DNA from 3 places in the Nocardia sp. FBN12 genome. Region 2 is predicted to be linked to each of the others. Evidence: riboswitches for the same ligand, from Rfam matches in the RefSeq annotation. Region 2 holds a riboswitch; each other region holds the start of a gene.
The links. A riboswitch is a leader RNA that binds a small molecule or an ion and turns the genes downstream of it on or off. The one in region 2 is predicted to bind S-adenosylmethionine.

Region 1 (2,195 bases), 790 kb from region 2:
CGGAGTAGACCACCACGTCGGCGCCGAGTTCGAAACCGCGCTGGAGCAGGGGGGTGGCGAAGACGTTGTCCAGCACCACCTTCGCGCCCGCGGCATGGGCAAGCTCGGTGACCTTGCGGACATCGACGAGAGTCTGCATCGGGTTGGCGGGGGTCTCGAAGAAGACGGCCTGGGTGGAGACCGACAGCGCCTGCTCCCACTGGTCGAGGTCGTCACCGTCGACGAAGACGGTTTCGATGCCCCATCGCGGGAGGATCTCGTTGCAGACCACGAAACAGGATCCGAACAGGCTGCGGGCGGCGACGAGACGGTCGCCCGCCTTCAGCAGGGCACCGAGCGCGGTGAACACCGCCGACATGCCGGACGCGGTCGCGAAGGCGGCTTCGGCGCCGTCGAGCAGGCGGATGCGCTCCTCGAACATCGCCACGGTCGGGTTGCCGAACCGGGAGTAGACGAAGTGCTCGACGTCGCCGGTGAACGCGGCCTCGGCGGCTTCGGCGCTCTCGTAGACGAAACCCGAGGTCAGGTACAGCGCCTCGGAGGTCTCGTCGAAGCCGGAACGGCGCAGGCCGCCACGCACGCCGAGCGTGCCGGGACCGACGCCCTCGGGCAGTGGCTTGTCGAACGAACCACCCGTGATCATGCTTTTCTCCTTAAGCCTGACGCCACGGCAGGCCGACAGCGCGCCAACCGGTGCTGCCGCGCTGACCGAACGCGTCGGGACCACCTTCGAAACCGTCGAGCACGTTGTAGGACGGTGCCACGCCCGCCGCCGTCGCCAGGTTCGCCGCGTGCGCGGAGCGCTGGCCGGAGCGACACAGGAACACGACCGGTGCGTCGTCCGGGCGACCGGCGAGTGCCTTCTCGAGCTGCACGCCGAACGCGGGGTTGCGGGTGCCGGTGCCGTCGACCCATTCGATGAAATGGGCCGGGCGTTCGATGGAGCTGGTGTCGGGAATGCCGATGTGTGCCCACTCGCCTTCGGTGCGCACGTCGACCAGCACGGCGCCGGGGTGCTCGGTGAGCAGCTCCCACGCCTTCTCAGGGGTGATGTCGCCGGCGTAAGTCATGTCGATCCTCCTGCGTGAATCCGCTCTTGCCGTGCCGGAAATCCCCGAACACACGGCCAGGTCGTCACCCGGAGCACCCCACCGCGGAGGAGGGTTGCCGACCAGCGAGCCGGGGCTTGATGCTGGCACTCATGACCTTGCGATCTGAGATTGCCTCGGCACCGGTCATCGTGTCAAACGATTCAGAAGGTGCACACCAGCCACGCGCTGTCCACGCGGGTCAGTTTCCAGTTGCTCGCCGCCGGGTTCCCGTTCACCACGAGCGCGGCGTCGATTTTGGCGCGGTCGCCGTTCACGGTGGCGTTCTCGAAACCCTTGCCGTCGATCGTGACAACCGATTTCGGGCCGCCGAGCTGTTCGCCGAGGCCGGAGGACTCTTCGCTGAAGCCGGGGCAGGCCACGCCCGCCGGCGGACGGAGCTCGCTGCGCGAGCGCGCGTCGATATAGTTGGTGACGGCGGCCGCGAGACGGTCGGCCTCTGTGACATTTTTCTCAGCGGGTGAGAGCAGTCCGCCCGCCACGATGCCGATGAGCACGATGATCGCGATCACCGCGGCCGCGACGAACGGGACGATGGAACGCTTGTCGGTCTGATCCACCACTACGGGCTGGTCGTCCGAGCCTGTTTGCTCCTCGTTCATGTTGTAATCCTGACAGACCCGCGCGAGCAGCTACACCGCGCGCCGGGTGGCCGCGACGCCGCAGCTAGAATCGCCTTGATCGGGGCCTGCTATGGCCTGGGGTATCAGCTGCCAGTAAGCGGATGTCCGACTTAGCCTAAGCTAAGTTGACGCCGTCAAATCAGTTCTCGACCAAAGGGTGCGCGTAAAGATGACCGAACAGAGTGCAGCGACTCGCCCACTTCGCATTGCGATCGTGGGTGCGGGACCGGCCGGTATCTACGCCGCCGACGCGTTGATGAAGTCCGATGCCGACGTGAGCATCGACCTCTACGAGCGCATGCCCGCGCCCTTCGGCCTGATCCGCTACGGCGTCGCCCCCGACCACCCGCGCATCAAGGGCATCATCACCGCCCTGCACAAGGTCCTCGACAAAGACCAGGTCCGCCTGCTCGGAAACATCGACTACGGCACCGACATCACCCTCGACGACCTGCGCCAGTTC
Region 2 (2,195 bases):
ACACCGGAGATCGCGCAGAGTCCGTCGCGCAGGCGATCGGCAAGGAAGCGTTCGTGGGCAACGAGTTCGGTGGGGTCGATGGCGGCGAGTGCGTCGCACGCGGCGGCAATAGCGGCCGCGCCGAGAACATTCGGCGATCCGGCCTCGTGCCGCTGGGGCGCGCACGCCCACTCGACCTCTGTCACGCCGACATCGCGCACCGCACCACCACCGGCAAGGTAGGGCTCGCCCTGGTCCAGCCAGTCCCGCCGGCCGACGAGCACGCCCGAACCGAACGGCGCGTACAGCTTGTGCCCGGAGAACGCGAGGTAGTCGATCCCCGTCTCGCGCAGGGAGATCCGGCGATGCGGAGCCAGCTGAGCGGCGTCGACGAGGATGCGCGCACCACACAGGTGAGCGACGCGTGCGAGCCGTTCCAGCGGCAGCACCTCACCGGTGACGTTGGACGCTCCGGTCACCGCGAGCAGCGCGGCAGGCTTGCTGCACAGCTCGGCGACCACACGCTGAATCGTCTCCTCGACCGTGGCGGCGGCCCGCACGACGCGACGGCCGTGCTCGGTCCACGGCAGAAAGTTCGCGTGATGCTCGATATCGAGCACCACGGTCTCCCCCGGCACGCACCCGGCCAGCAGGTTCAGCGAATCGGTGGTGTTGCGCGTGAACACCACCACCTGGTCGTCATCGGCATCGAGGAACCGGGCGACCGATCCCCGCGAAGCCTCGTAGCACTCGGTGGAGATCCGCGAGGCGTACCCCGCGCCCCGATGCACGCTGGCGTAGAACGGCAGCAACTGCGAAATCCGGTCGGTGACCTGCTTCAACGCAGGCGCGCTTGCCGCGTAGTCGAAGTTGGCGTAGGAGCTGGTACCGCCTTGAACGAGCGGAACCTGCAGGTCAGCGCCGGTGACAGCGGCGATGGCACAGGTGGGGTCGATTACAGCAGTCATGACGAAATCCCGTCGGCTCAGGGACCCGCTCCACAAGAGTTGGCCCGCGCTTGCCGCGCCCAATCCGGACGTCAGCCAGGTCGTCACCCGGAGCACCCCACCGCGGAGGAGGGTTGCCGACCAGCAAGCCGGGGCTGAACGCTGGTACTCGTGACCTGCAACGAGAGTGACAGACGACCGCGGGCGATGTCAACCACCGCGCCGAAAGTGCCAGCACTGCGCACCAGCGCCTCGAACACTGCACACCAGCGCCCGCTGGGCACGCCCGAAGCGAAAAGAATCGCCCATGACCCGGCGTGGCGGAACTAGCATCCGACGAAGGGAATTGCTGCGCTGAGGGCTCGGCAGATCAATGTGGCGCTGCGGGTGGGGTCCGATGTCAAACCGGTACACAAGGGGTGAACTTTGCCCATGATGGACGCCGTACGATCGAGTGAAGCGAAAACAGTCCACGCATACGATCGGAAGAAGACCATGTCACACGCCTTGAGCTCCACTTCGGCGGACGTGAGCGCCGATCTGCCCGATGAATTCGTCCACCTGGCCAGATTGGCGTTGGCCGGGCGTGAACAGGATGTCGCGATGTTCGTGCGGCGTGCCGCGCGGCGACACCGCCATGCCAGCCCTCAGCTCGCCGATGCGCTCATCGCGCTGCTGCGACAGAACCCCACGCGCGCCAATCCCCTACGCGCGGAAGTGGATACGCCGATTCCGGTCGACGGCGACAGCCGGCTGCCGCTGCTGCGGGTGATCGCGCCCGGCTCCACCGCCGAAGTGCCGATCCTGGCCGCCGAAACCTACGCCGTGCTCACCCAGATCGTCGACGAACGCAAGCAGGCCGACCGGCTGGCCGCCGCCGATCTCACCCCGGCGAGCAGCCTGCTGTTCGTCGGTCCGCCCGGCGTCGGCAAGACGATGGCCGCGGCCTGGCTGGCTCACCAACTGTCGCTGCCGCTGGTGGTGCTCGACCTGGCGACCATCATGAGCAGCCTGCTCGGCAAGACCGGCACCAACCTGCGCCACGCCATCGATTACGCCAAACAGCGGCCGTGCGTGCTGCTGCTCGACGAGCTCGACGCCATCGCCAAACGCCGCGACGACGACCGCGACGTGGGCGAACTGAAACGCCTGGTGACGGTGCTACTGCAACAGATCGACGACTGGCCGACCGGCGGTGGCCTCGTCATCGGCGCGACCAACCACGCCGACCTGCTCGACCCGGCCGTGTGGCGACGCTTCGACGTGAGC
Region 3 (2,195 bases), 1.9 Mb from region 2:
GGTGCCCGCGTCCTGCGCCTCGAGGTGGTTGAGCACCCGCAGCAGCGTGGACTTGCCCGACCCGGACGGGCCGATCAGCGCGACGACCTCGCCGGTGCGCACCGCCAAGTCGATCCCACGCAACACCTCGGTGCCGTTGTAGGACTTGCGAATTCCTCGTGCCTGCACCGCGGCGGTCATCGGGTGGCTCCTCGGGGTGCGGCGGCGATCTCGGTGACCTTGGCGCGTACCCGCTGCCACGGCGTCGGCGGTAGCTCACGCTGGGCGCCCTTGGCGTAGTGCCGTTCGATGTAGAACTGGACGATCGTCAACGCGGTGGTGAGCACGATGTACCAGGCCGTGGCCACCATCAGCAGCGGCACCACCCGGCCGTTGCGGCCGAAGATCACCTGCACCTGGTAGAACAGCTCGGCGATCGCCATCACCGACACGATCGAGGTGCCCTTGAACAGGCTGATCACCTCGTTGGCCGCGTTGGGCGCGATCGTGCGCATCGCCTGCGGCAACACGATCGTGCGGAACTGCCGCCAGCGCGGAATCCCCAGCGCGGCAGCCGCTTCCAGCTGGCCCGCGTCGACGGCGAGCAGACCGGCCCGGATCAGTTCGGCCGAGTACGCCGCCTGATGCAGGGCCAGGCCGATCACCGCCGCGGTGAAGCCGCTGATGACGCCGTTCACCTCGAAATCGAAGAACCCGGGCCCGAACGGAATGCCCACGGACAGCCGGGGATACAGGTACGCGATGTTGAACCAGAACAGCAGCTGCACGATCAGCGGGATCGAACGGAACGCCCAGACGTAGGTCCAGGCGATCACCCGCAGCACCGGATTGTTCGACACCCGCCCGATCGCCAGCAGGGTGCCGATGGCGAAACCGAGGACGGTGCCCCACAGGGTCAGCTCGATGGTCACCCGGAGGGCGGCCAGCACGGACTTCGCGGTGAAGTACTGGGCGAATGTGCCCCAGTCCCAGCCCGGATTGGTGATCAGACCGTGCGCGAACTGGGCCACCAGCAGCAGCGCGATCGCGGCGACGACCCACCGCCACGGGTGCCACGAGCCGGCGATCCGCGGAAGATCGTCGGCGGATTCCGGTGCGGCGGGCGGCGCGTCGCCCGGCGGTGCGGTCTCGGCGCCGGAGACGGCGGACGCGGTCATAGGAGTCCTTCGGGAACAGTGGAACGAGGCACAGTGACCTCCACCCGGCCAGTTACGGGTTCGCGAGCTGGCGGCACTCAGGCCGGACAGGCAATCGCGGTCACTCGGCACTGGTCGATATGGCGGCGGCGGTATCCCACGGTCAGCACGGCAATCTCCTCCATCGAACCCGGCAGAAGCACCCACACCCTCGAACAGGGCGGGTTGCTGCGACGTCGTAGAGCCAGGTCTCTCGGTCGCTCTGGATGGTTGTGCTCCGGCGTTGCGTCCCGAGCTGAATCAGCATGTGGCACAGATGCCGTGGCGGCAACGGTAGAAATCAGCGTGAGCGCAGAGCTTGGAACCGGGTATGGATGTGGGCACAATTGCCCCGGTTCGGCGAGGTCACTGAGCTGCGGTGGGGTTAGCCGCAGAATTGCGACGCGCCGAACGGCCGGTTACTTCACCTGCCCGGATTCACCCGCTGCGCGCGGTAGCGTCGGCCTTCTCTGCGTCGATGAGGAGTACGTCGTGATCATGCCGCGCCGTTCCACCACACTGACCTCGCTGACGGCCTGCGCCGCCGCGCTGGTGCTGGCCGTGTCCCCGGCCGTCGCGGAACCGGCCGCCCCGGTGACGCCCGCCGTCACCCGGGACGCACCGAACTCCACGCCCGCCGCGGGTGCCGGTGATCTACTCGGCGCCTATCAAACTGTCGTCGAGACGCTGAAAGCGATGGGTATCCAGCCGTTCCTCTACCCCACGGTGGCCGCGAACTGCACCGGCGACGGTGCGGGCCTGGTCCCAGCGGTCGCGGGCGCGGTGCCGGGCCCGTGGCCGGCGAACACGCTCCCGATCCCCGGTCTTGACCTGTCCGCCGTGAAATCGGGCCAGACCCTGTTCACCTTCCTGCCCTACGGTCTGGCTCCCGACACCGCCGCGACGAAAACCTCGGGTATGCAGGTGGCCTGGCTCAATATCAGTACCGGGCGGGGCGGTATGGCGTCGATGGGGCCGATCGCGGACATCGTGCGCGCGATGGTTCCGCCCGGGGTTCCT

Region 1: linked by a shared signal. The riboswitch ahead of ACWZHB_RS26505 (rhodanese-like domain-containing protein) and the one ahead of ACWZHB_RS30155 (aminotransferase class V-fold PLP-dependent enzyme) in region 2 are both predicted to bind S-adenosylmethionine.
Region 3: linked by a shared signal. The riboswitch ahead of ACWZHB_RS04590 (amino acid ABC transporter permease) and the one ahead of ACWZHB_RS30155 (aminotransferase class V-fold PLP-dependent enzyme) in region 2 are both predicted to bind S-adenosylmethionine.

Annotation. Positions count from the first base shown of each region.
Region 1 covers NZ_CM132926.1:5,614,047-5,616,241, forward strand. Annotated here, with positions in the region: gene ACWZHB_RS26500 (O-succinylhomoserine sulfhydrylase) at 1-643, opposite strand, end outside; gene ACWZHB_RS26505 (rhodanese-like domain-containing protein) at 654-1,070, opposite strand; SAM riboswitch class IV at 1,088-1,207, opposite strand; gene ACWZHB_RS26510 (Rv0361 family membrane protein) at 1,253-1,711, opposite strand; gene ACWZHB_RS26515 (FAD-dependent oxidoreductase) at 1,902-2,195, shown strand, end outside.
Region 2 covers NZ_CM132926.1:6,406,735-6,408,929, reverse strand. Annotated here, with positions in the region: gene ACWZHB_RS30155 (aminotransferase class V-fold PLP-dependent enzyme) at 1-947, opposite strand, end outside; SAM riboswitch class IV at 989-1,103, opposite strand; gene ACWZHB_RS30150 (AAA family ATPase) at 1,422-2,195, shown strand, end outside.
Region 3 covers NZ_CM132926.1:904,199-906,393, forward strand. Annotated here, with positions in the region: gene ACWZHB_RS04585 (amino acid ABC transporter ATP-binding protein) at 1-180, opposite strand, end outside; gene ACWZHB_RS04590 (amino acid ABC transporter permease) at 177-1,157, opposite strand; SAM riboswitch class I at 1,315-1,409, opposite strand.